One region of the Acidovorax sp. K2F genome, then DNA from elsewhere that is predicted to be linked to it. Evidence: predicted binding sites of a transcription regulator. Region 1 holds the regulator's gene; each other region holds the start of a gene.
What was found. Region 1 encodes FNR, which switches genes on or off when oxygen is low (the NO sensors DNR and NnrR bind a similar motif). Its sites were predicted from a motif close to TTGATNNNNATCAA; they were not measured.
Positions count from the first base shown of each region.

Region 2: N4G42_RS00530 (cation-translocating P-type ATPase) is a predicted target of FNR. The motif match lies at 2,347-2,360, and genes of this name have one in related genera.
Region 3: ubiM (5-demethoxyubiquinol-8 5-hydroxylase UbiM) is a predicted target of FNR. The motif match lies at 2,430-2,443, and genes of this name have one in related genera.
Region 4: N4G42_RS15060 (universal stress protein) is a predicted target of FNR. The motif match lies at 4,105-4,118, and genes of this name have one in related genera.

Region 1 is NZ_JAOBSQ010000041.1:80,056-87,278, forward strand. It holds gene N4G42_RS15970 (sulfite exporter TauE/SafE family protein) at 1-568, opposite strand, end outside; gene hemN (oxygen-independent coproporphyrinogen III oxidase) at 574-1,956, opposite strand; gene fnr (fumarate/nitrate reduction transcriptional regulator Fnr) at 2,146-2,868, shown strand; gene N4G42_RS15985 (hypothetical protein) at 2,979-3,272, opposite strand; gene N4G42_RS15990 (FixH family protein) at 3,330-3,608, opposite strand; gene ccoG (cytochrome c oxidase accessory protein CcoG) at 3,673-5,118, opposite strand; gene ccoP (cytochrome-c oxidase, cbb3-type subunit III) at 5,200-6,114, opposite strand; gene N4G42_RS16005 (CcoQ/FixQ family Cbb3-type cytochrome c oxidase assembly chaperone) at 6,139-6,276, opposite strand; gene ccoO (cytochrome-c oxidase, cbb3-type subunit II) at 6,293-6,925, opposite strand; gene ccoN (cytochrome-c oxidase, cbb3-type subunit I) at 6,944-7,223, opposite strand, start outside.
Region 2 is NZ_JAOBSQ010000001.1:103,036-110,258, reverse strand. It holds gene N4G42_RS00530 (cation-translocating P-type ATPase) at 44-2,305, opposite strand; gene N4G42_RS00525 (heavy-metal-associated domain-containing protein) at 2,473-2,676, shown strand; gene cueR (Cu(I)-responsive transcriptional regulator) at 2,713-3,231, shown strand; gene N4G42_RS00515 (TetR/AcrR family transcriptional regulator) at 3,297-4,178, opposite strand; gene N4G42_RS00510 (ABC transporter ATP-binding protein) at 4,334-5,197, shown strand; gene N4G42_RS00505 (branched-chain amino acid ABC transporter permease) at 5,194-6,075, shown strand; gene N4G42_RS00500 (branched-chain amino acid ABC transporter permease) at 6,075-7,112, shown strand; gene N4G42_RS00495 (ABC transporter substrate-binding protein) at 7,130-7,223, shown strand, end outside.
Region 3 is NZ_JAOBSQ010000001.1:172,945-180,167, forward strand. It holds gene N4G42_RS00850 (class I SAM-dependent methyltransferase) at 43-957, shown strand; gene ubiM (5-demethoxyubiquinol-8 5-hydroxylase UbiM) at 1,058-2,344, opposite strand; gene N4G42_RS00860 (hypothetical protein) at 2,524-2,955, opposite strand; gene N4G42_RS00865 (alpha/beta fold hydrolase) at 3,123-4,019, opposite strand; gene N4G42_RS00870 (TetR/AcrR family transcriptional regulator) at 4,267-4,878, opposite strand; gene N4G42_RS00875 (acetoacetate--CoA ligase) at 4,985-7,057, shown strand; gene N4G42_RS00880 (Bug family tripartite tricarboxylate transporter substrate binding protein) at 7,146-7,223, opposite strand, start outside.
Region 4 is NZ_JAOBSQ010000038.1:159,987-167,209, forward strand. It holds gene N4G42_RS15040 (MarR family winged helix-turn-helix transcriptional regulator) at 1-142, shown strand, start outside; gene N4G42_RS15045 (SDR family NAD(P)-dependent oxidoreductase) at 182-943, shown strand; gene bktB (beta-ketothiolase BktB) at 1,035-2,219, shown strand; gene N4G42_RS15055 (tripartite tricarboxylate transporter substrate binding protein) at 2,408-3,391, shown strand; gene N4G42_RS15060 (universal stress protein) at 3,583-4,020, opposite strand; gene N4G42_RS15065 (2OG-Fe dioxygenase family protein) at 4,144-4,923, opposite strand; gene N4G42_RS15070 (hypothetical protein) at 5,046-5,537, opposite strand; gene N4G42_RS25580 (EAL domain-containing protein) at 5,742-7,223, opposite strand, start outside.

The sequences.
Region 1 (7,223 bases):
GCCACACCCCGCTGCCCACTGCAAACAGAGCCATGGTGAGGGCCCCCTCCAGCGCCCCCCCGCTGAGCGCCGCGACCAACAGGGCCGAATAGAGCAGTCCACAAGGCATCAGGGCCCACAGAACCCCGGCCGCCATCACTCCGCCCGGAGCCCCGACCAGCGGACGAACACGCGCCCACACGGAGCGGCCCGCCTGCTCCACCCACGCAGGCTGCCGCGACTGCACCATCATCATGAGCCCCCAGGCCATCACCGCCACATGCATGAGTGTCCAGGCGGGGCGCAGCGCGCTGGTTTGCTGGGTCAGCCATGCCAGACTGTCCATGGCCAAGGCCGCCAGTGCACCTGCGCTGGCATACCCCATCAGGCGCCCTGCGTGGAAGGCCATGGTGCGCTGCAGCGCACCGCCACGCGGCGCCCAGCGCACCTCCTGCTCCACACCACCGTCCGCCTGTGGTGCGCCGCCCTGCCGCACCAATGCTCCGCACGGCGCGGAACACATGGCCAAGCAATGGGACCCGCCAGCGAGTCCCATGAGCAAAGCAGTCCAGCCAACAGTGGCAAGCATAGGTGTCAGATGATGCGCGAAAACCGGGCGCGGTTGCGGTCAGCCTGCAGATAACGGTCAAAAACCATGGCGATACCGCGCACGAAGAACCACCCGGTGGCGGTCACTTCAATGCCCTCCGGACCCACCCGTACCAACCCCTGCTCCTGCATACCCTCCAGCTGCGCCAACTCTGCTGCGAAGTACTGGCGGAAATCGATCAACCACGCCTGCTCCATCGGCTCGAACAGCAGCTCGCCCTGGCACATCAGGGCCATGATGGCCGCGCGGCGCACCAGGTCGTCGCGGGTCAAGGCCAGCCCGCGGACCACAGGCAGCCGCCCCTGGTCCAGGAAGTCGTAGTACTCGTCCAGCGTCTTGGAGTTCTGGCTGTAAGTCGCCCCTACCCGGCCGATGGCCGATACGCCCAGCCCAATCAGGTCGCAGTCTGGCTGCGTGCTGTAGCCCTGGAAGTTGCGGTGCAAGCGTCCCTGGCGCTTGGCCACAGCCAGTGCGTCGGTAGGCAGAGCAAAGTGGTCCATGCCCACATAGACATACCCAGCGTCCATGAACGCATCGAGTGAGCGCGAGAGCATGGACAGCTTGCTCGCGCCCGTGGGCAATTCGGCGGAGATGATGCGACGCTGTGGCTTGAAACGCTCCGGCAAGTGTGCATAGGCATACAACGCAATGCGGTCAGGCCGCAGCTGCGCCACCTGCGCCAGCGTGCGGTCAAAAGACTCTGGCGTCTGGCGCGGCAGGCCGTAGATCAGGTCCACGTTCACCGAATCAAAGCCCAGCGAGCGAGCGGACTCCACCAGTGCAAAAACCTGCTCTGCAGGCTGAATGCGGTGCACGGCCTTTTGCACTTCGGCATCAAAGTCCTGCACGCCAAAACTCAGGCGGTTAAAGCCCAATTCAGCCAGGAGCGCCAGACGCTCGGAGTTGACCGTGCGCGGATCCACTTCGATCGAGTATTCGCCCCCGGGCGCCAGCGTGAAGCTGCGCTTGAGCATGGCCATCAGCTCCCGCAAGCCCGCATCTGAGAGGAAGGTGGGCGTGCCACCGCCCAGGTGCAATTGACTCACCACCTGTCCTACGCCACAGTGCGCGGTGTGCAGGTCGATCTCGCGGCTCAGGTAGCGCAAGTAGACCTCGGCGCGGTCATGGTGTTTGGTGATGATCTTGTTGCAGGCGCAGTAGTAGCACAGGGATTCGCAAAACGGGATGTGCACGTACAGGGACAGCGGCATGGCCTTGGCCAGCGTGCCCGAACGGCGCTGCTGCAGCGCCAGCACATAATCTTCCTGACCGAAGGCCTCCACAAATCGGTCGGCCGTTGGATAGGACGTATAACGGGGCCCTGGCACGTCAAAGCGGCGCAGAAGATCTGGCGAAACAGCAGTCATGGGGAAATTTCCTTGCGTACACCTTGACTGTGCCGTAGGCTCCGGGACATGTCCTTGACCTGCATCAAGTGAACCAACAAGCGATACGGCGACAATTTGATGAAGGTCAGCCGCTCGCCCGCGCCCTGTATTCAGGTTCGTGTACGGCAAGCACGATATGCTCGACCAACAACCCAAGTCCATGTGCCTATGAACCCGCTCACCATCAAAGTCGCCTGCTCCAACTGCAACCTCCGCGAGCTGTGCATGCCCGTGGGCTTGAACGAAGAGCAGCTCCAGCGCATTGACGAGGTGGTCGCCGTCCGTCGCAAAGTCAAACGCGGAGGCACGCTGTTTCGCAATGGCGAGTCCTTCACGTCCCTGTATGCCATCCGCACCGGGTTCTTCAAGACCTGCGTGGCCACGGAAGACGGTCGCGACCAGGTCACGGGCTTTCAGATGGCGGGCGAGATCATCGGGCTCGACGGCATCGTCAATGACCACCATACCTGTGATGCGGTGGCACTTGAAGACGCCGAAGTGTGTGTCATGCCCTTCGACCGCATTGAAGAGCTGTCACGCGAAGTCACTGCCCTGCAGCACCACGTGCACAAGATCATGAGTCGCGAGATCGTGCGCGAGCACGGCGTGATGTTGCTGCTGGGTAGCATGCGTGCCGAGGAACGCCTGGCCGCCTTTTTGCTGAACCTGGTGCAGCGCCTGCATGCACGGGGCTTCTCGCAGTCGGAACTGGTGTTGCGCATGACGCGCGAAGAAATCGGCAGCTACCTCGGTCTCAAACTCGAAACGGTCAGCCGGACCTTCTCCAAGTTTGTGGAAGAAGGGATCGTGGAAGTCAAACAGCGCCATGTGCGCATTCTCGACACCGATGCCCTGCGACGCATTGTGAACAGCCAGCAGACCTGCCACTGACGACACTGACACTGAGCCACTTCCACGCAGAGAGTCGGTTCAGCACAAAGTACAACCATCTCTTGCGAAACGGCATGCATTGCATGCCCAGACAAGCAGGCGAAAAGGGCTCAGGGGCAGGACGATGTCTTGCGGCAATCGTCGGGGCGCTCCCCATCGGGCACCGGGCACCGGTTGACCTCGAACGGAGACATGGAAAGCAGTGTCGTCAATGCGCTCGTTGCCATGGTGATGGCCCAAAACACAAAAAATGCGAGGGTGTACACCCCTTGCCGTGACAGCGCCAGGGGCTGGCCGAACCAGTGCAGGTCCTGGGGGTCCACCATGGCAAAAACCAGCATCTCCAGCACGCCCGCCATCAAGAAGGCGGGCCATGCAATCCACATCAGGCGTTGCGTCCACATATCGGTTCTGTCTCCTGGTGCTGCCTGGGGTCGCTGGGGGCAGCGACCGGCGGGTTGTCAGCGTGGTTGGTCTTGCACGGGGGTGGCCGCATGGTTGCGGGCCTTGAGGGCCGGTGCCAGGCTTTTCTCCGGCGCCACCAAGGTCTTGTTGATCTCAATGCCCTGGCGGTAGTAATCCTCGGCCACCACCGGGTCAGGCCGAGAAATCGCCAGCCACAGCGTCACAAAGCCAGCCACGATCACGATGGCAGGCCCGGCAATCACCAGCCACACATGGCCGAACTTCCACCAGGGCATGGGAACTGCCGGTGTCGCGATGGCAGGGTTTGAAGACATGGTGCTCTACTCCTCAACAATATCGGTCAAAGTGCGGCCCTGAAAGGCCCCACCGGGATGCCGCTCAACGCGGCACAAGAAACACGGATTTTTCCGTCACGTGGGCAGCTGCCCCGACGGCCTGCACGTCAAACTGAACCGCATGCGAGCCCGACGTGGCGGAACCGTACGGAATCTGCAAACGCACGGCCACCCAGCGCGACTCTGCTGCGCCAATATCCACTTCGGCCTCGGAGGCCACCTCCAGCCCCTCCAGTCCACGCGCACTGATGCGGTAGCGCTGTTCGCCCTCCGTGGCATTCATGATCTGCAGCCGGTAAATATTCTCCAGTTTGCCCCCCGCCACAATGCGCGAGAGCGCGGCCCGGTCACGCACGACATCCACCTTCAGCGGCGTGCGCACCACCAGGCTGGCCAGCATGGCAACGCACAGTGCTACCAGCACGGCGGTGTAGATCAGCACACGGGGACGCAGCACGCGACGCAGCATCTGGGACTGCGTCCAGCGCTTGGCCACGCCGTTCTGGGTGGAATAGCGGATCAGGCCACGCGGGTACTGCATCTTGTCCATTACGGTATTGCAGGCGTCCACACACAACCCGCAACCAATGCACTCATATTGCAAGCCCTTCCGGATATCGATGCCCACCGGACAGACCTGCACACACAGCGAGCAGTCAATGCAGTCGCCAAGCCCCTGGGCCTTGTAGTCAATGTTCTTCTTGCGCGGGCCGCGCTGCTCGCCACGCTCAGGGTCGTAGGTGACGATGAGCGTGTCTTTATCAAACATTGCGCTCTGAAAGCGCGCATAGGGACACATGTACTTGCAGACCTGCTCGCGCATGAAGCCTGCGTTGCCGTAGGTGGCAAAGCCGTAGAACAGCACCCAGAAAATCTGCCAGCCGCCTTCAAACGCCAGCAGCTCGCTGCCCAGTTCGCGGATAGGCACGAAGTACCCTACGAAAGTGAACCCAGTCCACAGGGCCACTGTGATCCACACCACCTGCTTGAGAAACTTTTTGCGGATCTTCTCGAACGTCCAGGGACCGTTGTCCAGACGGAGGCGGGCACTGCGATCGCCTTCGATCTTGTGCTCGATCCACATGAACATTTCGGTGTACACCGTCTGCGGACAGGCAAAGCCACACCACAGGCGCCCTGCCACGGCGGTGAAAAGGAACAGCGACAGCGCCGAAATGATCAGAAGACCGGTGAGATAGATGAAATCCTGCGGATAGAGCACCAGGCCAAAGATGTAGAACCTGCGAGCTCCCAGATCAAACAGCACCATCTGGCGCTGGCCCCATTCAAACCACGGCAGCCCGTAAAACACCAGCTGAGTCAAAAGCACCATGCCCCAACGCCAGCGCGCAAACAATCCGCTGATCGAGCGCGGGTAGATCTTCTTTTGCGCTTCGTACAGCGAGATGATCTCGCCCGCAGAGGACGCATCGGCGGCGACTGGCGTAATCGGGATGACCTTGCGAGCAGGCTCGCTGGGTGTGCTCATGGTGTCGCTTTATGAACGGAGTACAGGCTTACTCTGAAAAGAAAACCCGGGCAGTGCCTCAAGCACCGCCCGGTGGACATATCAACGTGCAGCCACCTGCTTGTTCGACAGGCCCCACACATAGGCAGAGAGTACGCCGATCTGCGCCTCGGTCAACTTCTCGGCCTGTGCAGGCATCTGGTTGACCTTTCCGTTATTGATCATGGCCGTGATGGCAGCCTCGCCCCAGCCATGCAGCCAGATATCGTCGGTCAGATTGGGTGCACCCAGTGCCTGGTTGCCCTTGCCATCCATGCCGTGGCAGGCCGCGCAAGCCGCAAATTTGGACTTGCCCAGCGATGCACGCAGCGAGTCGTGCGGGCTACCCGACAGGCTCAACACGTAATGCGACAGGTTGCGCACGTCTTCTGGGGTGCCCACGGCCGCTGCCATGGGAGGCATGTTGCCGATGCGGCCCTTCTCCAGCGTCTCGCGGATCTTTTCGGGTGTGCCGCCATGCAGCCAGTCGTTGTCCGTCAGGTTCGGGAAGCCCTTGCTGCCGCGTGCATCCGAGCCGTGGCACTGCGCACAGTTGTTCATGAACAAGCGCTCGCCAATGGCATGGGCCTGCGGGTCCTTGGCCACGTCTTCGGGCTTCATGGATACAAAGCGGGCATACAGGGGCTCCAGCTCCGTCTTGGCCTTGGCCATTTCGGCTTCGTACTCCCCCTTTTGCGTCCAGTTGAGCTTGCCGGTAAAGCTGCCCAGACCTGGGTAGGCAGCCAGGTAGCCCAGGCCAAATACGATGGTGATGACGAACAGCCACACCCACCAGCGCGGCAGGGGGTTGTTCATTTCGACCAGGTCCTCGTCCCAGACGTGGCCGGTGGTGTTGTCGGAGGTGGCAACCACCTTCTTGCGGCCTGCCATCCAAAGCAGGATGCCGCAGGCAATGATGCCGACCAGGGTCAGCGTGGTCACAAAGACCGACCAGAAATTGCTGGTGAAGTCACTCATGGGGTGTTCTCGTTCTGGTGAAGGTCAATCTGTCTCGAAAGGCAGCTGGGCTGCCTCGTCGAACCGGGCCTTGTTGCGGCCTCGGTAGGCCCAGACCCAGATGCCAATGAAGCAGGCCATCGATGCCAGGGTGGCGACGATGCGCATGGTGGTGATGTCCATGGGATATCTCCTTTGCTTACTTGAGCGCACGGCCCATGACTTGCAGGTAGGCGATGAGCGCGTCCTGCTCCGTCTTGCCCTTGACCTCGCCCGCCGCAGCAGTGATCTGCTCGTCGGTGTAAGGCACGCCTACGGTGCGCAGGGCCTTCATGCGGGGAGCCATCACTGCGGGGTCCACCTGGTTCTTTTCAAGCCAGGGGTATGCGGGCATGTTGGACTCGGGCACCACATCGCGGGGGTTGTTCAGGTGGATGCGATGCCATTCGTCGCTGTACTTGCCACCCACGCGGTGCAGGTCAGGCCCCGTGCGCTTGCTGCCCCACTGGAAGGGATGGTCATACACAAACTCGCCCGCCACCGAGTAGTGGCCGTAGCGCAGCGTCTCGGCGCGGAAGGGGCGGATCATCTGCGAATGGCAGTTGTAGCAACCCTCGCGGATGTAGATGTCGCGGCCCGCCAGCTGCAGGGCGTTGTAGGGCTCCACGCCCTTGACCGCCTCGGTCGTGGACTTCTGGAAGAACAGGGGCACGATCTCGACCAGACCACCAATGGCGATCACGATCAGGATGAGCACGATCATCAGAAAGTTGTTGGTCTCCACCTTTTCATGGGAGAAACCGGTCGAAGCAGATGTGTTGTTGTTGGACATGAATGATCTCCTTCGGACTCAAGCGTGGGCCGCGTTCACAGCAGGAATGGCCACCTTGACCGAACGGCCCGAGATGGCAGTCAGCCACACGTTCCAGGCCATGACCAGCATGCCGCCCAGGTACAGCAAGCCACCCGCCACACGGATCACATAGAAGGGATAGGTGGCCTTCACGCTTTCCACGAATGTGTAGGTCAGGGTGCCGTCGGGGTTGACCGCGCGCCACATCAGGCCCTGCATCACGCCGGCAATCCACATCGCTGCGATGTACAGCACGATGCCGATGGTGGCCATCCAG
Region 2 (7,223 bases), on a different contig from region 1:
GTTGCAGTTTGCCAGACATCGATGACCGTGCTGTACGTATTTATCACATGCGCCACCGCTTGAGTAAGAGGGCATTCGCCATCACGCTGACCGAACTCAGCGCCATGGCCGCGCCCGCCACCACCGGGTTCAGGTAGCCCAGCGCCGCCAGCGGAATGCCCGCCACGTTGTATGCAAACGCCCAGAACAGGTTCTGGCGGATCTTCATCACCGTGCGGTGCGAAATATCCAGCGCCGCCGCCACCAGCATCGGGTCACCGCGCATCAGCGTGATACCCGCTGCGTGCATGGCCACATCAGTCCCGTTGCCCATGGCCATGCCCACATCGGCCGCCGCCAGCGCGGGGGCATCGTTAACGCCGTCGCCCACCATCGCCACATGATGGTGCTTGCCATCGGTGCCCTGTTGCAACGCAGCCACCTTGGCCGCCTTGTCGCCCGGCAACACCTCGGCCATCACCTCGCCCGCGGCCGGGTCCAGCCCCAGGCGCCGGGCCATGGCCTCGGCCGCGCCCCGGTTGTCGCCCGACACCATCACGGTGCGAATGCCGCGCGCCTTGAGCGCCGCCAAAGCTTCGCGCGCGCCCGGCTTGGGCTCGTCGCCAAAGGCCATCAATGCCCGCAGCGCCAACCCTTCCGTGACCCGCTGGGCCACGGCCGACACCGTGGCGCCTTCGCGCTGCAACGCCTCCGCGCGGTCTGACAGCGGGCCCAGGCCCACCCCCAGCTCCTGCATCCAGCGCAGGCTGCCCACCAGGTAGCTCTGGCCGTCCACCTCGCCCTCGGTGCCGCGCCCGGGCACGGCGCGCACGTCCTGCGCGGTGGCCACGTGGATCTGCCGCTCGCCCGCAGCCGCCACCACCGCGCGCGCCAGGGGGTGTTCGCTACCGCTTTGCACTGCGGCCACGGCCGCCATCACCGCCGTATCGTCCAGACCCGGCACCACCTCAAACGCCGTGAGCCGGGGCTGGCCCACGGTCAGCGTGCCGGTCTTGTCAAAGGCCACCGTATCCACCTTGTGCGCCAGCTCCAGCGCCTGCACGTCCTTGATCAGGATGCCGTGTTTGGCCGCCACGCCCGTACCCGCCATGATGGCCGCGGGCGTGGCCAGCCCCAGCGCACAGGGGCAGGCAATCACCATCACGGCCACGGCGTGGATCAGCGCCGCCTCCAGCCCCGCACCCATGGCCAGCCAGCCCGCCAGGGTCACCAGCGCCACCACCAGCACCACCGGCACGAAGATGGCCGACACCTGGTCCACCAGCCGCTGGATGGGCGCCTTGGCGGCCTGCGCGTCTTCCACCAGCCGAATGATCTGGGCCAGCACCGTCTCGGCGCCCACGGCCGTCACCGCCATCACGATGCGTCCATCGCCATTGATCGATCCACCCGTCAGCGCCGCGCCCACATCGCGCGCCACCGGCAGGGGCTCACCGGTCAGCATGGATTCGTCCACCTGCGTGTGGCCCTCGTGCACCGTGCCATCGACGGGGATGCGCTCGCCAGGCCGCACCACCAATTGATCGCCCACCAGCACCTCGGACACCGGCACATCCACCTCGCCCTGCTTGGTCAGCAAATGCACCACATCGGGCCGCAGCGCGTGCAGCGCACGGATGGCCGCCGTGGTCTGGCGCTTGGCGCGCGCCTCCAGCCACTTGCCCAGCAGCACCAGCGTGACCACCACGGCCGACGCCTCGAAGTACAGGTGCGGCACATGCCCCGGGTGGTCTGAGGGCGCCGTGAGCCACAGCCACATCGACAGGCCCCAACCCGCGCTGGTGCCCAGCGCCACCAGCAAGTCCATGTTGCCGCTCAGCGCCTTGGCCGCATGCCAGCCCGCCTTGTAAAACCGCGCCCCCAGGATGAACTGCACCGGCGTGGCCAGCACAAACTGCACCCAGGCGGGCAGCATCCAGTGCTGGCCGAACAGGTCGCCGATCATGGGCAGCACCAGCGGCGCCGACAGCAGCAGGCCAATGCCCACGGGTAAAAAGCCGGCCCAGGGCGACAAGTCCTCCGGAGCATCCTCCTGCCCCGCCGCACGCGGCTCGTAGCCCGCATTGCGCACCGCGCGGCGCAGGACCGCCTCCATGGCCGCGGGGTCAGCGCCTACCTGCGTGACAAAGGCAATGCGCGCAGACTCGGTCGCCAGATTGACCGAGGCCTCCTGCACGCCCGGCACCTTGCGCAGCGCGCGCTCCACACGGCCCACGCAGCTTGCGCAGGTCATGCCAGAAATGCCCAGGTCCAGCGAGTGCACAGACCCAGGCGCGGTGTTGAGGGGGGTGGTGATGGTGTTCATGGCCGGGATGCTGATCCTTGACGTGATGGCAAGGTCAAGCATTGATATTGATCAACCCTCACATCATGAGTGTCTTGAGCGGTGTTTGACTCTGCCACGATGTCAAGCTTCAACATTCACTTCGGTCGCTTTAACGGCCCTCTTGAAAACCAACCCGAGGACACCCCATGACAACCACCACTACTTTCCAAGTTCAGGGCATGACCTGTGGCCACTGCGAACGCGCCGTCACCCAGGCCGTGCAGCAGGTAGACCCCGACGCCCAGGTGCGCATCGACCGCGCCAGCGGCAAGGTGGACGTGGACAGCACCGCCCCCCGCGAAGCCCTGGCCGCCGCCATTGCCGAAGAAGGCTACACCGTCGCGGCCTGAGCGCCGCGCCACCACGCACCCAGCGAGGGCCACACCATGACCATGCCCCATTCCCCAGATGCCGCGCCGACCACGCGCGCCAAGGCCGCAGCACCCCGCCCCATCGCCTGGCCTGTGCCCATCGGCGTCGCTGCCAAGCGCGCAGGCATCTCGGCGCGCATGGTGCGGCACTACGAATCGCTGGGCCTCATCAACGGCGTGGCGCGCACCGACAGCGGCTACCGCCAGTACACCGAGGCCGACGTGCACGCCCTGCACTTCATCCGCCGCAGCCGCGACCTGGGCTTTTCGATGGAAGAAATCGCCGAACTGCTGGGCCTGTGGCACGACCGCAGCCGCGCCAGCAGCCAGGTCAAGCGCATCGCCCAACAACACATCGACGACCTGAGCGAACGCATCGCCCAGATGCAGGCCATGCAGCGCAGCCTGCAAACGCTGGTGTCCTGCTGCCAGGGCAACGACCGGCCGGACTGCCCCATCCTGGACGACCTGGCAGCGGGGCAGGCAGAACACCACACGCCCAGGATTCCGCGCAAGACGCTACCAAATCAATAGCTACTCGCACATGTTCGACTAGCGCTTGGAGCGGTTTTTCTTTGAAATCTGTATGGGAAGGCCCGTCAGGCACCACCCAAACGCGCTGGAGCCTTGACCTTGCCAACTGCCGTTTTGCGGCGGGGTGCGGTCGCTGGCGCGGCCCCCGTGTCCGCGGCTGAAACCGGGGCCTGCGCAGACCGCCGCAGCACCCCATCGCACAGCGTCGCAATGCACTGCTGCGCCACCTGCTCGGGCGTGTATTCGCCATCGGGCTGGTACCAGCGGCCGATCCAGCTCAGGGCACCGGCAATCACAAAGGCCGTCATCTTCGGGTCGCAGGGCTGCAGCGATCCCTCGGCCACACCCTCGGCCACGAGGCGGCGGAATTCCTGGTCGATGGCGGACTTCAGGCGGCGCAGTTCCTTGCGGCTTTCGGGGGGCAGCTGCTCGTCCCCCACGCGGATCAGGCACATGCCGAAGTCCATGGTGACGATGCGCGCGTACACCTGCATGCAGGTCATGAGCTGGTCAATGGCCTTGCCGCCCGCAGCGCGCGAGGCGTCAATCCCCTCCAGCATCATCGTGAGCCCCTTGCTCACGCACTGCAGCAGGATCTCGTCCTTGTTCTTCACGTAGTAGTACAGCGTGGGCTTGGTCACGTTCAGGCGCGCGGCGATGTCGTCGAGCGAGGTGGCGTGAAAGCCGCGTTCGTTGAACAGCTGGGCCGCTGCCTGCAGCACGGCATTGCGTTTGGCCTCGCGCTGGCGCTCGCGGTGCGACACCGGGGGCCAGGGAGACGCCGCAGCGGTCGGGGCTGGCGCAGGGGCGGCTGGGGCCGACTCAACCTTCGCGGTTTTTTTGACCGGCTTGGCCAGCTTGACCTGTTTGGCAGCGGGTGCAGAAGACGGCGCTGCGGCGGTGGGGGTGGCGCTGCGGCGTCGGGTTGCCACTTTGGCGTGGGGCATGGATGGCAGTTCCTCGGGAAAGTACGGATGCTGATGAGGGTCGCGGCTTCCAGAATCTACTTGCGAGTAAACAGTTTACGCATAAGTAGGAAATTTGCGCTGGGTTCCATCGAAATTTCTGTCAAAAGCTGCAGTCAACCCGTATTAGAAAGCCAATGGAGACAACCCCTTCCGGCCCCGCTGCTGCCACGCCCCTGCTGCAGGTGCAGGGCGTGACCCTGGCGTTCGGTGGCGTGAAGGCGCTGACCGGCGTAGGCTTTGACGTGCAGCCCGGCTCCATCACCGCCGTCATTGGCCCCAACGGTGCGGGCAAGACCTCGCTGTTCAACACCATCTCGGGCTTTTACCGGCCCAGCCAGGGCTCGATCCGCTTTCAGGGGCAGGACATCACCCGAGTGCCCGCACCGCAGCGCGCCAAGCTGGGCCTGGGACGCAGCTTTCAGAACATCGCGCTGTTTCGCGGCATGACGGTGCTGGACAACATCAAGCTCGGCCGCCACGCACACCTCAAGACGAACGTGCTCGACGCCCTGTTCTACCTGGGCCGCGCGCGCCGCGAAGAAGCCGAGCTGCGCAGTGACATCGAGGAACGCATCATCGACTTCCTCGAAATCGACCACATCCGCCACGCACCCGTTTCGGCCCTGCCCTACGGCCTGCAAAAGCGCGTGGAAATGGCCCGCGCGCTGGCCATGCAGCCGCAGATCCTGATGCTGGACGAACCCGTGGCCGGCATGAACCGCGAAGAGACCGAAGACATGGCGCGCTTCATCCTCGACGTGCGCGAGGAATGGGGCGTGACGGTGCTGATGGTGGAGCACGACATGGGCATGGTGATGGACCTGTCGGACCACGTGGTGGTGCTCAACTTCGGCCAGGTCATTGCACAGGGCACACCCGCCGTGGTGCAAGCCGATCCCGAGGTCATCCGCGCTTACCTGGGTGCGGGCGATGTGGGCGACCTGCGCGCCAGGCTGCGGGCTGGTGGCCAATCTGCAAACACACAGGGAGCCGCATGATGGATTGGGCCTACCTGTTTGAAATCAGCCTCACCGGCATCGCCGGTGGCGGGCTCTACGCACTGGCCGCACTGGCTTTCGTCATGGTCTACAAGGCCACGCGCGTGGTCAACATTGCCATTGGCGAGCTGCTGATGGTGGGGGCCTACCTGTTCTTCACCTTCGCGTCGATGTTCGCGCTGCCGCTGTGGCTGGCCATCCCCGCCGCCGTGCTGGGCACGGGCCTGCTGGGCGCGGTGATCGAGCGCACCATGATCCGCCCGCTGCTGGGCGAACCGCCGATCTCGGTCTTCATGGTCACCGTGGGCCTGGCCTCGGTGCTCGTGGGCCTGGTCGAGATGATCTGGACGGCCGACCAGCGCCGCCTGCCCGACTTCATGCCCACGCAGCCCATCATGGTGGGGGATGCATTCCTCGCACCCAAGGTGTTCTGGGGCGCCGTGATCGCCATCGTGTTCATCGCGGCAGTGCTGGTGGTGTTCCGCTTCTGGCGCGGCGGCGTGGCCTTGCGCGCCACGGCCAGCGACCAGGCCGCCGCGTACTCGGTGGGCATCAACGTGCCGCGCGTGTTCTCGCTGGCCTGGGTGGCCTCGGCCATGCTGGCTGCCATCTCCGGGATCATCGTTGGCTCAATTGGCGGCATCTCGTCCAGCATGGGCGTGTTCGGTCTTTCAGTGCTGGTGGTGGTCATCGTGGGCGGGCTCGACAGTGTGCTGGGCGCGCTCGTCGGCGGCATCCTCATCGGCCTGATCGAGGCGCTGGCCGGGGCCTACCTGGGTGGCGAATACAAGCTGCTGGCCACCTTCATCGTGCTGGTGGCGGTGCTGCTGGTGCGGCCGTACGGCCTGTTCGGCACCCATGAGATAGAGAGACTCTGATGCGCATCGGAACCCTCAAGGAAACCTACATCGCCGACGCGGCGCTGTTCGACTCGCGCACGCAAAAAGTGTGGCTGGCCGTGGGCGCTGCGCTGCTGGTGCTTTTCCCCTTCATGGCCAGCGACTACTGGCTCTACCTGGCCTGCCTGGTCAGCATCAATGTGGCCAGTGCCACGGGGCTCAACATCCTCACAGGCTACACGGGCCTCGTCAGCCTGGGGCAGGCGGCCTTCATGGGCCTGGGGGCTTACACGGTGGCCGTGCTGGAAACCAAGGTGGGCACGCCCTTTGTGCTCAACCTGCTGGCAGGTGGCTTTGTCGCCATGCTGGGCGGCATCGTGGTGGGCATTCCTTCGCTGCGCGTGAAAGGGCTGTACCTGGCGATTGCCACCATTGCCGCATCGTTCATCGCGCACTTCATCTTTGCCAACTGGAAGTTCACCGGCGGCACCGGTGGCCTGAGCGTGCCGCCCGCCAAGCTGTTCGGCATGGCGCTCGACACCTCGTTCCGGCTGTACTGGCTCATCGTGCCAGTCACCCTCCTCATGCTCCTGGGCGCGGCCAACCTGTTTCGCACGCGCGTGGGCCGTGCCTTCATCGCGATTCGCGACCGCGACATCTCGGCCGAGGTGCTGGGCATACCGCTGCTGCGCTACAAGCTGCTGTCGTTTGGGCTGTCGTCGTTCTATGCAGGCGTGGCCGGGGGCCTGTGGGCGTATTTCTTTCGCGTGGTCACGCCCGAGAGCTTTCCTCTGCTCATGTCCATCTTCTTCCTCGCGGCCATCATCGTCGGTGGCATGGGCTCCATCCTGGGCGGCATCCTGGGCGCGGTGTTCATGACCATGGTTCCTGAATTGCTCAAGCTCGTGGTGGGCCTGCTGCCCGGGGGTGCGGAACTCACCGTGTTCCTCTCGCCTGTACGCACCGTCATTTTTGGCCTGCTCATCATCGGTTTCCTCGTCTTCGAGCCCCATGGCCTGGCCGAAGTGTGGCGGCGCATCCGCCGTTTTTTCCATCTCTGGCCTTTCCGCAACTAATCCATTCAGGAGACAACATGGACACACCACACACTTCCCTCCAGCGCCGCCACCTGCTGCTCGGTGCCGCTGGCGCCGCAGCCCTCACCAGCCCGCTGTCGGTGCTGGCCC
Region 3 (7,223 bases), on a different contig from region 1:
CCCACGCAACCGTGGCGCCCGCAGCCACTGGAGGAGCGCCCCGTGCCGCAGTCCCCCACCAGACGCCCTGCCCGATCGCCGCGCAGCCCTGCGCCACCGGCGCGTGCGCTCCACTGCACCGGCAGCCTGCTGCAGCGCGCGCAGCTGCCCCCCGTGCCCAGCACCCTGCTCATCCCTTTGGCCGCGCGTGCCCACGGCGGGCGCTATTTCCCCTGGCTCGACTGCCACGATGCCGTGGCCCAGGCCTTGCTGACCCAGTTGGGTGCCGATGTGAGCAGCACCCTGGACGACCTGCCCACGGTGCTGCATGTGCTGTGGCGCACCCGCGCCATCAAGGAGGCGGGGCGCGCCTTTTTTGCCGAGCACCCGCAGGCCCTGGGCGTCAACCTGGGGTGTGGCCTCACGCACCACTTTCAGTGGCTGGACACGGGGGCCAACCAGTGGCTTGATGCGGACCTGCCTGCGGTGATGGCGCTGCGCAAGCCCCTGTTGCCGCCGCAGTGCCCGCGCATGCGCCATGCCGATCTGGACCTGTCGCAAACCGGCTGGTGGCAGCGGCTCGGGCTGCCCGCGCAGCGCACCGCACCCCCGGTGCTGCTGGTGTGTGAGGGCGTGTTGATGTACCTGCCACCCGCGCAGGTGCACGCCGTGCTGGCCGAGTTTGCGCAGCACGCGCCACCGGGCTCGCGCATGGTGCTGGACGTGATGACGCGCCAGGCCGTGGGTTGCGCGGCCCGCCACGCCAGCGTGGGGCCTACGGGCGCGGAGTTTCGGTGGGGTGTCGGCCGCATGACAGAGCTGGCGGCCGTGCACCCGCGCCTGCACCTGCTGCGCGAGCAAAGCGTGGCGGAGGGCTACGGCTGGGCCGGTATTGCCATGGACATGTGGTGGCGCCCCTGGCTCGGTGCGCCGCTGTATGGCCTGGCCACGCTGGGGGTAAGGGACAGCCTCCCCTGAGCCGCTTCGCGTCTTCCCCCTGAGGGGGACGCCACCGGTGGCCTGGCAAAGCCAGTTGCACGGTGGCGCTGGCGTGGGGCGCGCCCGTTGCAGAGGTTGGCTACGGCCTGAGCGTCAGTGCGCGCATCCATTGGGGTGCCTTGCCCGTCAGCTGCCCCACGATGGCCGCCTGCAGCGGTGGCAGGCGCCGCGCGCCCTGCAGCACCAGTTGCCGCAGCAGGCGGGGCACCGGGCGGGCGTCGGTGTACAGGCGCACGATGGCGTTGGTGCCCTGGTAGATGGGCCAGGCGTGGCGGTGGTGGCCCTGGGCGTAGGGGGCCAGGGCGTCGGCGCTGCCAATGTCCTGCCCGCGCTGGCGGGCGCTGACCAGCGCGGCCGTGAGCCGCTCCACCCCCGCCAGCCCCAGGTTGTAGCCATGCGCCGTGACCGGGTGCATGCCCACGGCGGCGTCGCCCAGCAGCGCGCAGCGGTGGCCCGCAAAGCGCTGGGCATACACGGCCACCAGCGGGTAGGCATGGCGCTCGCCCACCAGCGCCATGGGTCCCAGCCGGTCGTTGAACTGGGCCTGCACCTGGGTGGCAAAAGCCTCGGGGCTTTGGGCCATCAGCGCGGCGGCGTCGGCCGCGCCCGCCGTGACCACCACCGAGCACAGCGCCTGTCCCGTCTGTGGGTCATCGGGCAGGGGCAGCACGGCCAGTGTGCGGTCGTAGCCAAAACATTCGTGCGCCACGTTGCCGTGGGGCAGGGCGTGGCGCATGCGGCAGACGATGACGGTGCGGCCAAAGTCGGTCATGTCTGCGCCAAGGCCCAGTTGGCGGCGCGTGGCCGAGAAGCGGCTGTCGGCGGCCACCAGCAACGGGGCGGTGAGGCGCTGGGGCGTGGCGTGGTCGCCAGGGCCCGTGTGGGAGGGCACGCAGTCCAGCTCGGCATGGCCGGGCAGCGCGGCCACGCGGGTGACCTGGGTGCCGGTGAGCAGGCGCACGCCCGGGGTGCTCGCAGCCACCGCGTGGGCTGTGCGCCGCAGCGCGTGGTTGGGCACGATGAAGCCCAGGGCGCCGGGAGCTGACACATCGCCGTGGGTGCCGCTGGCCGCGTTCAGTTGCAGCGCGCTATGGCGGCCCAGCGGGCCGTCGTGCACCTGGGCCTCGGCAATCTGGCCCACCTCGTGGTCGGCCAGGTGCGCCCAGCTGCCCAGCCGCTGCAACGTTGCCCGGCTGGGGTGGGTGAGGGCGATTTCGCGGCCGTCAGGTGCGGGCTGGGCCAGCGCGCGGTCGCCCTGCTGCTCCACCACGGTGGCGGTGAACCCGGCCTGCGCCAGGGAGATGGCCAGCGACAGGCCCGCCGGGCCTGCGCCGACGATGAGCACGTCGCTGTGGTGGGTGGTCATGGCGGGATGAATACAGGGTGACAAGGTGCCCGCCCCGGGTCGGGGAGGCCGCGCGCCATTGTGGGCGGGCGGGTTGGGGCACGCTTTGCCCTGCGTCAAGCCATGGCGTGGTGGCGCTATCCAATTGATAGCTGCTCAGGCATATGTTTCTAGCGCCTGGGGGCTAAAACAATCGAAACTCAGTCTCTGGCTGCCTTGCGCGGGGTTCTGCTGGACTTCTTTTTGGCCGGGCCTGCCTTCTTGCCGCGCAGGTGCAGCACCCAGGTGACCAGCAGCCACAGGTAGCCCGCCGGGATGCTGTACGCCGCAAAAGCCGCCAGCGACAGCGGTGGTGCGGTGATGGAGCGCGGGTTGGCAATGGTCTCCAGCAACTGGCGCGTGCCGGTGCCCAGCGTGGGCGTGGCGTGCTGGCTGCCCGAGCGGGCCATGAGGGCGCCCATGAAGGTGAAGAACTCCATCAGCAGCGCGCCGATCAGAAAACAGGCCAGCAGGGCCATCAGCTGTGCGAACGCCCGCCGGTTGCCCTTGGCCAGGAACACGATGGCCGACACCAGCCACAGCGCGGGCAACAACAGGACCAGGGCGGGCCAGGCGGACAGGAGAGTGGACATGGGAGACACGGCAGGTAGCAACAGGCAGCAGGGGCCGCTGGTGCGGGCACCAGCGATTCATCGGCAGGGCGCCTCCAGGAAGGCGGTCGAGTGCGGATGATAGAGGCTGCCTGTCACCGGCTGATTCCGGCGGGTCGCGCGACCCGTCTGCCACCGCCGGCCGGCGCTTACGCCGCCACAAAGTCGGCCACGGCCTGCAGCACCTCGGCCTGCTGCAGGATCTTGCGGTGGCCCAGGCCCTCGGTGGCCAGCAGCGTGGCGCCGGGGATGTGGTCGCGGTAGGCCTCGCCGTCGGCAAAGCGGTTGATGCGGTCGCCCCGGTCGTGCACCACCAGCGTGGGCAGGGCAATGCGCGGGCCCACGGCCGGGGGCTCGAACTGGCGCATCAGGATGCCTTCGCGCGCCTCGATGCGCCGCTGCATGGCCGCGCGCGTGCGTTCCGACAGGCCGAACACCTGTGCGAACAGGCGCGTGTACTCGTGCGGCGAGGCGGGCGGCGCCAGCAGCACCAGGCGCCCGGTGGCCAGACCCCGGCTGGCCGCGTGGGCCGCTGCGTTGGCCGCCAGCGAATGGGCCACCACGGCGTGGGGCGCCGAGTCCTGCGCGTGCAGGCGGGCGGTGGCGTATTCGATGGCACGGGCGAACTGCGGCAGGTTGCTCACGCGGCCCCGGCTGCCGCCGTGTGCGGGCAGGTCCACCAGCACCGGGCGCAGGCCGCGCGCGACCAGGGCGTCGGCCAGCGGCAGCATCTGGCGCGCATGCCCGCCCCAGCCGTGCAGCAGCAGCACCGTGGGGCCGTGTGGCTGGGCCTGGGGCAGGTACAGCGTGATCTCGGCGTCTTCAAACGCCAGGCGCTCCGTGCGCCAGTGGCCCGGTGGCACGGCGCTGCGGCCCGGTTTGCGCAGGGGCAGGGGCGTGCCAAACAAGCGGTAGGCCGCGCGCACGGCCAAGGTGGGCCACAGGCGTTCGGCCGTGCCCAGCGCCACACGCAGCAGGCGCATGCCGGGGTGCTCGCCGTAGAAGCTGGACGTGGCCTGCAGCGCGGCGGATGGAGAGGTGTTCATGGTGGGACTCCAGGAGGGAGATGGGGTAGATGGGGGAGGTGGACCGGGCGGACGGTCAGTAAAAGATCCAGTCCCGGTTGCTGCGCGGGAGGCTGGTGAGGGTGCTGCGCAGCGACCGGATGGCGCCCACTGCGGCCGCGATGGCGGCGATGCCCAGGATGATCAACATGGTGGTTCCTTTCTTCGCACGGTTGTGCGAAATTGGGGCATAAAAAAACAAGAGCACTCCCTGGCACACCACCGCGTATCAAGCGGGGGAGGGGAGGTAACTCTTGACGAGGCGCGCCCAGGACGCCTCGGTGCGTGCCGCTGCCTGCGGATCACGCAGGAAGCGAACGTCGTGCAACAAGCCCATGATCAGGCCATAGATCTCGCCCACCAGCTGGTCGGGGGATGTGTCGGCCGCCAGGTGCCCGGCCTCGATGGACTGGATCACGGTGCGGCGCAATGCGGCGCGCCAGCGGGTGATTTCAGCGTGCAGGAGGTCGCGCAGCTCGCCCTCGCGGTCGTCCAGCTCGAAGGCGCCTGCGGTGTAGATGCAGCCCGTGAAGGCCTCCACGTCGCGCGTGCGGGCAATCCAGCGGCGCAGGATCTCCTGCAGGCGCGGCAGGCCCTTGGGCTGCTGCATGGCGGGTACGAACACGTCGGCCAGAAAGCGGCGTCCAAACTCCTCGATCACCGCTTTTTGCAGCGCCTCGCGCGAGCCGGCCCGCGAGAACACGCCGCTCTTGGAAAGGCCCACGCGGTCCGCCACGGCCTGCAGCGTGATCGACTCCAGCCCCTCGGCCGCAGCCAGGTCCAGCGCCGCGCCGACGATGGCGGCGCGGGTGAGTTCGGCTTTCTGGGTTTTGGCGTCCATGGGCGCAATTTAGCACGATTGTGCGAAATAACGCAATCCCCGCGCTGTCAACCGGGCGACGGGTGTGGCTGGCCTCTGCCGGGCGCCGCTGGTACGCTGCGTCGCCATGGAGACAACACACAACACCCCGCCCTACATTCCCCAGATCCGCCTGTACCAGAACTGGCTGCGCGACCAGCGCGGTCTGCAGTTCGACAGCTACGACGCGCTGTGGCGCTGGTCCACCACCGACCTCGACGCCTTCTGGCAAAGCATCTGGGACTACTTCCAGTTGCAGTCGCCCACGCCCCACACGGCCGTGCTGGCAAAGAACACCATGCCCGGCGCGTTGTGGTTCCCCGGTGCGCAGGTCAACTACGCACGCCAGGCGCTGCGGCATGTGGATGCCGCCCACGCGGCGGGCCTGCCCGCCATCATCAGCCGCAACGAAAAGGGCCAGCACCGCGAACTGAGCTGGCCCGAGTTGCGCCGCCAGGTCGCGTCGCTGGCGCTGCACCTCAAGGCCCAGGGCATCCAGCCCGGCGACCGCGTGGCTGCCTACCTGCCCAACGTGCCCGAGGCCATGGTTGCCTTCCTGGCCACGGTGAGCATCGGCGGCGTGTGGAGCATCTGCGCGCCGGACATGGGCACGCATGCGGTGCTCGACCGCTTTCGGCAGATCGAGCCCAAGGTGCTGATCGGCGTGGACGGCGTGAGCTATGGCGGCCGCGACCACGACCGCCGCCCCGTGCTGGCCGAGCTGCGCGAGGCCCTGCCCAGCGTGCAGCACGCGGTGCTGCTGGGCAATCTGGATGCTTCTGTTTCGATAGCTGGCTGGGCAAGCTGGACTAGCGCTACCGCTAAAAATGATGCAGAAACGGCAGCATTCGAGCCGATGTGGCTGCCGTTTGACCACCCGCTGTGGATCGTCTACTCCAGCGGCACCACCGGCCTGCCCAAGCCCATCGTGCACGGCCACGGCGGCACGGTGCTGGTGGCGCTGCAGCTCAAGGTGCTGCACAACGACATCGGCTGCAGCTACGAGCCCAACAGCTTTGGCGAGCGCTACCACTGGTACAGCTCCACCGGCTGGGTGATGTGGAACGCGCAGCTCAGCGGCCTGCTGTCGGGCACCACCTGCGTGATCTACGACGGCAACCCCGGTGGCAGCAAGGAGCACCCGGACTGGGGCGTGCTGTGGCGCTTTGCGGCCGAGACGGGCGTGACTTTCTTCGGCGCGGGCGCGGCGTTCTTTGCCAACTGCATGAAGGCGGGCATCAAGCTCACCGACTACGGCGACCTCACGCGCATCCGCGCGCTGGGCACCACGGGCTCGCCGCTGTCGCCCGAGGTGCAGCAGTGGGGCTCGGCGCAATTCGAGGCGCTGGGCACGCACGATATCTGGTGGAACAACATCTCCGGGGGCACGGATTTCTGCGGCGCCTTCATCGGCGGCAACCGCGAGATGCCCCAGGTGCCCGGCGAGATGCAATGCCGCATGCTGGGCGCGGCCGTGGAGTCCTGGGACGCCGAGGGCCGCCCCGTGCAGGACGCGGTGGGGGAGCTGGTTTGCGCGCAGCCCATTCCGTCGATGCCGCTCTACCTGTGGGGCGACCAGGACGGCAGCCGCTACCTGTCGAGCTACTTCGACATGTACCCCGCAGGCCACGGCCGCCAGCCCGGCGGCGGCGATGGCCCCGCGAGCATGGGCGCAGTCTGGCGGCATGGCGACTGGCTCAAGATCGGCGCCAACGGCGGCTGCGTGATCTATGGCCGCTCTGATGCCACCATCAACCGCCACGGCCTGCGCATGGGCACGAGCGAGATCTACAGCGCGGTCGAATCGCTGCCCGAGGTGCTCGACAGCCTGGTGGTGGACCTGGAGTACCTGGGCCGCGAGAGCTACATGCCGTTGTTTGTGGTGTTGCGCCCCGGCTACGCGCTGGACGATGCCCTGCGCGCGCGCATCAATGGCGCGGTGCGCACGGCGCTGAGCCCGCGTTTTGTGCCCGACGACATCTTTGCCGTGGCCGAGGTGCCGCGCACGCTGAGCGGCAAGAAGCAGGAGCTGCCCATCAAGAAACTGCTGCTGGGCCAGCCCATCGAAAAGGTGGTCAACAAGGACGCGATGGCCAACCCGGGGTGTCTGGACTGGTATGTGGCGTTTGCGGCGCAGCGGGCGAGTACGCTCCAAAAATAATAGCTGCTAGCGCTTATTGAATAAGCGCTAGCGCCTTGTTTGGATGCAAGAGTGAGTGCGGCGCTGAGGCGTGCTGCACCCCATGGAGTCAGTCCAGCTTCGCGCCAGATGCCTTGATCAGCCGCTCCCACACCGGGCGCTCCTTGTTCATGGCCGCGGTGAACAA
Region 4 (7,223 bases), on a different contig from region 1:
CGAACTGATCGACCGCGCCGTGGAAGCCCATGTGGCCAACGAACACCGCATCCTTTCCGACCTCAAGGCGGCCGATCTGGCCGCGCTGGATGCGCGGCTGGCCCTGCTGCTGTCCGCTTTGGAGTCACGCAGAGGCCAGTGAAGACACCCGGCCCTGTGTACTGCGCAGTAACATGGCGGGATGCCTCAAAACCACCTCTACATCCTCACCGGCGCATCGCGCGGCATGGGCCTGGCCATGGCCCAGCAGCTCTTGCGCAGCGGCAATACCCTGATCTGCATCGCCCGCAGTGCCAACGATGACCTGACCGCCGAGGCCCGGGCCGCAGGCGTCGCCATCGAACAGTGGCAGCAAGACCTGTCGCAGGGCGAGCAGGCGGCCCATAAGCTGCAAGCCTGGCTGCAGGCCCAGGGCCCGCAGGCGTTTGCCAGCGCCACCCTCATCAACAACGCGGGCATGATCCCGCGCATCGCCCCGCTGTCGGCCAGCGACGCGGAAGACCTGGCCACCGCCCTGCGCGTGGGGCTGGAGGCGCCCATGCAACTCACCGCTGCTTTCCTGGGCGCGACGGACACCTGGACGGTGCCACGCAAGGTGCTCAACATCTCCTCGGGCCTCGGCCGCCGGGCCATGGCATCACAGGCCGCATACTGCGCCGCCAAGGCGGGCATGGACCATTTCACCCGCTGCGTGGCGCTGGACGAGGCCATCAAGTCCCATGGGGCCAAGGTATGCTCACTGGCTCCCGGTGTGATCGACACCGACATGCAGGTCCAGCTGCGCGGCGCCGACCCGGCCGCCTTCCCGGACCGCCAGAATTTCGCCAACCTCAAGACGGGTGGCCAGCTCACATCGCCTGCCGACGCCGCCACCCGCGTGCTCGCCTGGCTGGAGCGCGCAGACTTCGGCACCAACCCGGTGGCCGATGTGCGCGAGGCGTGAGCCCGATTACTCCTATTTTAATAGCTGCAACCGCATGGTTCACTAGCGCCTGCAGCCATTTTGACCTGAATTTCTCTGAAAGGACCTCCCCATGACCCGTGAAGTCGTCGTCGTCAGCGCAGTGCGCACCGCCATTGGCACCTTTGGTGGCAGCCTCAAGGACGTGCCCCCCACCGAACTGGGCGCACTCGTCGTGCGCGAATCGCTTGCCCGCGCCAACGTGGAAGGCAAGGACGTGGGCCACGTGGTGTTCGGCCATGTGGTCAACACCGAGCCCAAGGACATGTACCTGTCACGCGTGGCAGCCATCCACGGCGGCTGCGGCGAAGGCACGCCCGCCTACAACGTCAACCGCCTGTGCGGGTCGGGCCTGCAGGCCATCGTGAACGCCAGCCAGTCCATCCTGCTGGGCGACACCGACGTGGCCATCGGCGCCGGTGCCGAGAACATGAGCCGCGTGCCCTTTGCCAGCCTGAACATGCGCTGGGGCGCCCGCATGGGCGACACCAAGATGGTGGACATGATGATCGGCGCACTGCACGACCCCTTCCACAACATCCACATGGGTGTGACGGCCGAAAACATCGCCGCCAAGTGGGGCATCAGCCGCGAAGACCAGGACAAGCTGGCGGTCGAGAGCCACAACCGCGCCGAGCGCGCCACGCAGGCCGGTGTGTTCAAGGACCAGATCGTGCCCGTCACCCTGAAGAGTAAGAAGGGCGACGTGTTGTACGCCACCGACGAGCACTTCCGCCCCGGCGCCACGATGGACGACCTGGCCAAGCTCAAGCCCGTTTTCATCAAGGAAAACGGCACGGTGACGGCTGGCAACGCCTCGGGCATCAACGACGCCGCCGCCGCCGTGGTGCTGATGGAAGCCGGTGCCGCCAAGGCCCGTGGCGCCAAGCCCCTGGCCCGCCTGGTGGCCTACGCCCACGCGGGCGTAGACCCCAAGTACATGGGCATCGGCCCCGTGCCCGCCACGCAGCTGGCGCTGAAGAAGGCCGGGCTCACCGTGGCCGATCTGGATGTGATCGAAGCCAACGAGGCTTTTGCCGCCCAGGCCTGCGCCGTGACCAAGGACCTGGGCCTGGACCCGGCCAAGGTCAACCCCAACGGCTCGGGCATCTCGCTGGGTCACCCCATCGGCGCCACCGGTGCGCTCATCACAGTCAAGGCCATCCATGAGCTGCAACGCATCCAGGGCCGCTATGCGCTGGTGACGATGTGCATTGGCGGCGGCCAGGGCATTGCGGCGATTTTTGAGCGCCTCTGACCTGCACGCGGGTGCGCACACTGCCATCGCCACCCGCGATGCTGCCACCTGCTATTGGCAACGCGAGCGCCACAGTCGATCAGCGATCATTGGCGCCCGCTGCCCCAGATCAGCCGGGCAACCGCAGCCGCACCCAGCGGCCTGGCGGCGGCCCGCACACCACTGAACCGACGGAGACACCTCTCACCATGATGCGCACCCTGCTTTCCTTCACCGCCCTCGCCTTTGCGCTGGGCACCACGGCCTACGCCCAGGCACCTGCGCCCGCTGCGGCATACCCCACCAAGCCCATCCGCCTGATCGTGCCCTTCCCGCCCGGCGGCGGCACCGACATCCTGTCGCGCCTGGTGGCCACCAAGCTCACTGAAAGCGCCAAGTGGACCGTGGTGGCCGACAACCGCGCCGGCGCAGGCGGCACCATCGGCATTGGCGAGGCCGTCAAGGCCGCGCCCACGGGCTATGACCTGGTCATGGGCCAGAAAGACAACCTGGTGATCGGCCCCTGGCTGTACAAAAACCTGCCCTGGGACCCCACCAAGGACCTGACCGCCGTGGCCCATGTGGCCTACACGCCCGTGGTCATTGCCACCAGTGCCAACTCCAAGTTCAAGACGCTGGCCGACGTGGTGGCTGCTGCCAAGGCAGCGCCCGGCACCATCACCTACGGGTCGCCCGGCAACGGCACCTCGATCCATCTGGCAGGCGACCTGTTCGAAAAGGCTGCGGGCATCAAGCTCAGCCACATCCCTTACAAGGGCTCCAACCCTGCGCTGATGGATGCGCTGTCGGGCAACGTGGACCTGCTTATGTCCTCGGTGCCATCGGCCATGGCCCAGATCAAGTCGGGCAAGCTGCGCCCGCTGGCTGTGACATCGGCCAAGCGCAGCTCGTCCATGCCCGAAGTACCCACCGTGTCCGAGTCGGGCTTCAAGGACTTTGATGTGAGCACCTGGTACGGCGTGTTTGCGCCCGCAGGTACACCGGCCACCGTGGTGAACGTGGTCAATGCAGAAATCAACAAGCTGCTGGCCACCCCTGAAATGAAGGCCGCCATCCACGCCCAGGGTGCCGAGCCGGAGGCCATGTCGTCCGCTCAGTTCAACACCCTGCTAAAGACCGACTACGCCAAGTGGAAGGGCATTGTGGAAGCCTCGGGCGCAAAGATTGAGTGACCCCCTGAGGCGCTTCGCGCCTTCCCCCTGAGGGGGACGCACCCGGTGGACTGGCAGAGCCAGCTCCACGGGTGCACTGGCCTCTGGCGTGCCTGTTCCGAGCGCAGATGGCTACGGGTGGTGCGCAGCGTCATCGAGCACTGAAATAAAAAACGGCTCCTTTCGGAGCCGTTCTTCATGGGGGAGCGTGTTCAGTCCCGCACAACCAGCACGGGGATGTGCACCACACCCAGCACACGCTGCGTGACGCTGCCCAGCACCAGCTTTTCCAGGCCACGGCGGCCATGCGAGCCCATCACGATAAGGTCGGCGCCTGTGCTCTCCAGCGCGCGCAGGATGCCGTCGTGCACCGCATGGCCCTCCCCCACCACGGTGGTGACCTGCACACCCGCATCGGCCATGGCCTTCTTGGTGGCGTCCAGCGCGGCATTGGCCTCGGCTGTGGCGGCGCTGATGTATTGCGCCTGGCCGTAAGCAAAGTCGGCGCCCACGCCGGTGAAGGGATAGGGGTCGATCACATACACCGCCGTGACGGCGCTGCCAAAGGTCTTGGCCAGACCTGCGGCCTTGGACACGGCCAGCATCGAGGTCTTGGAACCGTCGACAGGAACCAGAATGTGTTTGAACATGGTGCTACTCCTTGAATGAGGGGTGGGACCAGGCTTGTGGCCTGACCATGGGCGACAGTGTGAACCGCCACCATACCCCGCATCTTGATTCGCATCAAATCGGATGCACTTCTGCCGCAGTGTTCAGACCCCAGACGGCGCCAGTCCCACCACGTCCGCGCCCTGGAAGTTCCCCCGCCGGCAGGTCACCACCAGGGTGTCGCGGTAGCCTCCGTCCTTGAGCGGCTGGATGGGCGTGGACTCGTGGATCATGCGCGCGTCGTCCAGCAATAGCAGCGACCAGGGCTGCGTCAGCGTAAAGCGCTGCCCGGCAGGGCCGTTGGCCTCAAACACCCGCGTCTCGCCACCCTTGACGCCCTCGCGCCCCACCAGAAACACCGCCACCAGATCCACCCCGTCGCGGTGGGCACCTTCGGGTGTGGGGCGACCAATGCCGTCGGTGGTGTCGATGCGGAACTGGTGCGCCTCTACAAACCAGGCCACCGGTGCCTGCGGCCCGGCAAACACGGCGTCCGACACGCCCGCCAGCGCGGCCAGCAATTGCTGCCACACCGGCTGCGCCACGGTGGCGGGCTCCATGGGGGCAAACCAGCGCTCCATGCCGCCGTGCAGCGCGTTGTACTCCACGGGCTGCCAGTGGGCACGGTGCGGCACCTGCTCCATCCGGCCCTCCTGCAGCACAAAGCAGGCGTGGCGACGGCGGCGGTAGCGACCACCGTCCTTCAGGAATTCATCGGGCGGCAAGGCTGCCCAGTCGCTGTTGAGGGCCAGCAGCGCCGACAGGTCAGCGCCTACCCATTCGGCAACGGCCTCAGGGCTGAGCACGGCAAAGCCGCTGCTTTGCAGCTGGCTGGCGACGTCAGCCGGTGTAGTGAAAGGGGGAGAAAAGGAGACTTGGGCCATAGAGGCCCGAGCTTAACCGCAGCCGCCACCACAGGTTCTGCGATGGCGCAAACAGGGTGGGTGCAGTGTGGGGGCCGCATCCGGATCCACGCAACCGGCCAGCCCCCGTGGTCGCAAGCCGCTCAGTCCCGGTTGCCATGGCCCTTGCCACGGCCTTCACCCTTGCCATACCCGCGGTCATGGTCACGGTCGTGTTTGCCACCGCGTCCACGGTCGTCATCCCAGCGATGGTCATCGCGCCCGCGCGGCCCCTGGTACGGGTTGCCACGGCGTGGGGGCGGCTCCTGCACAAAGTACACCGGCTGGCTGCAGGCGTTGTAACGAGCGCAGTGTTTGCCCCAGTTCTTGGCATGGCCGGGCGGCACATACAGGTAAATGGGCGCACGCGGCACCACCACAGCAGGGCGCTGGATGATGACGGGCTCTGCGTAAATCAGCGGCGGTGGCGGTGCATTGCCAATGTTGATGCGGCCATACACGCCGGGTGCCAGTTCGCCCCCCACGGTGGCATTGACGTAGGCCTGCGCATGCGCGCCGCCCGCCAGGCCCAGGAGCGCGGCCGCAGCCGCACCCGAAACAAGAAGACGGATCGTGGGAAACATGGTGTTTTTCATGGAAAGCTCCTGCTGACTGCCACACCGTGCACACACACAGCGTGTGCACAGGGAGGGCGGCCCTGTGTGAGTCACAAGGCTTCCTGTACCTTACACCTTTCAGACGCTACAAAATGTCAGCCAATGGCGACAGTTGTTGACGCGAGATGAGGTACCGCAAGGCCTTGGCTGCCGGCGCCCAAGTCCGATATACGTCCACCGGCATCACGACGCCGTTGCACTGGCAGCCGCCTGCAGCAGTGCCTCCGCCGGCCCGGGGCGCCCGAACAGGTAGCCCTGCCAGGTGTGGCAGCCCAGCCCGGCCAGCATGTCGCGTTGCTCCTGGGTTTCGACCCCCTCGGCAATCACCCCCAGGTCCAGGCTCTGGGCCAGGGTCACGATGGTGCGGGCAATGCTGGCGTCATTGGCGTCGGTGAGCAGGTCGCGCACAAAGCTTTGGTCGATCTTGAGCTGGTCCAGTGGCAAGCGCTTGAGGTAGCTCAGGCTCGAATAACCCGTGCCAAAGTCGTCCAGCGAGAAGCCCAGGCCCGACGCACGCAGGGTGTCCATGCGCTGGATGGTGTCCTCCACATCGTCCAGCAGCAGGGTCTCGGTCAACTCCAGCTTCAGCCGGTGCGGGTTGGCGCCGGTTTCTTCCAGCACGCCCAGCACTTCCTCCACAAAGTGGCTGTGGCGGAACTGCCGTGCGCTCACATTCACGGCCAAGGTCCAGTGGGCAGTCTGCGGGTCGCGGGCCCACTGCACCAGTTGCAGGCAGGCCGTGCGCAGAATCCACACGCCCAGCGGCACGATGAGGCCCGAGGCTTCAGCCACTGGAATGAACTCGGCGGGCGACACCAGCCCGCGCTGCGGATGCTGCCAGCGCACCAACGCCTCGGCGCCCACAATGCCTCGCTGCTGGTGAATCTGGGCCTGATAGTGCAGCAAGAATTGCCCCTCGCGCAGCCCGTCGCGCAAGCCCGCCTCCAGCAGCGTGCGCGCGGTCACATTGGCCTGGGTGCGCGGGTCAAAGAACCGCAAGGTGTTGCGGCCTGCGCCCTTGGCCTGGTACATCGCCATGTCGCCGTGCTTGAGCAATTCGTCCACCGAGCCGCGTGCATCGGCATACAGCGCAATGCCTATGCTGCAAGAACTGTGGTGTGAATGGCCGTCGAGCTGGTAGCTCTGGCTGAGAGCCTGCAGCACCGTGCGCCCCACTGTTTCGGCCTGGGCGGCCGCTTCGTGCGCCTGCGGGCTGAGCCCCTCCAGCAGCACCACAAATTCGTCTCCACCCAAGCGTGCGACGGTGTCGCCCATGCGCACGCAGCCCCCCAGGCGTGCGGCGACCTGGCGCAGCAGCTGGTCGCCCAGCTCGTGGCCCTGGGTGTCGTTCAGGTCCTTGAAGTTGTCCAGATCCACAAACAGCAACGCACCGCCCGCGCCTGAGCGTGCGCTGGCGGCCAGGCTGTGTTGCAGGCGGTCATTCATCAACCGACGGTTGGGCAGGCCCGTGAGCGGGTCGTAGAAGGCCAGCAGGCGAATTTCTTCTTCGGCAGCCTTGCGGCTGGAGATGTCCGTCTGCGTGCCCACGTAATGGGTGATGTCGCCGCGCGGCGAACGCACGGTGGTGATGGTGATCCAGGCCGGATATTCGGTGCCGTCCTTGCGCCGGTTCCATACCTCGCCCTGCCACATGCCGCTGGAGTG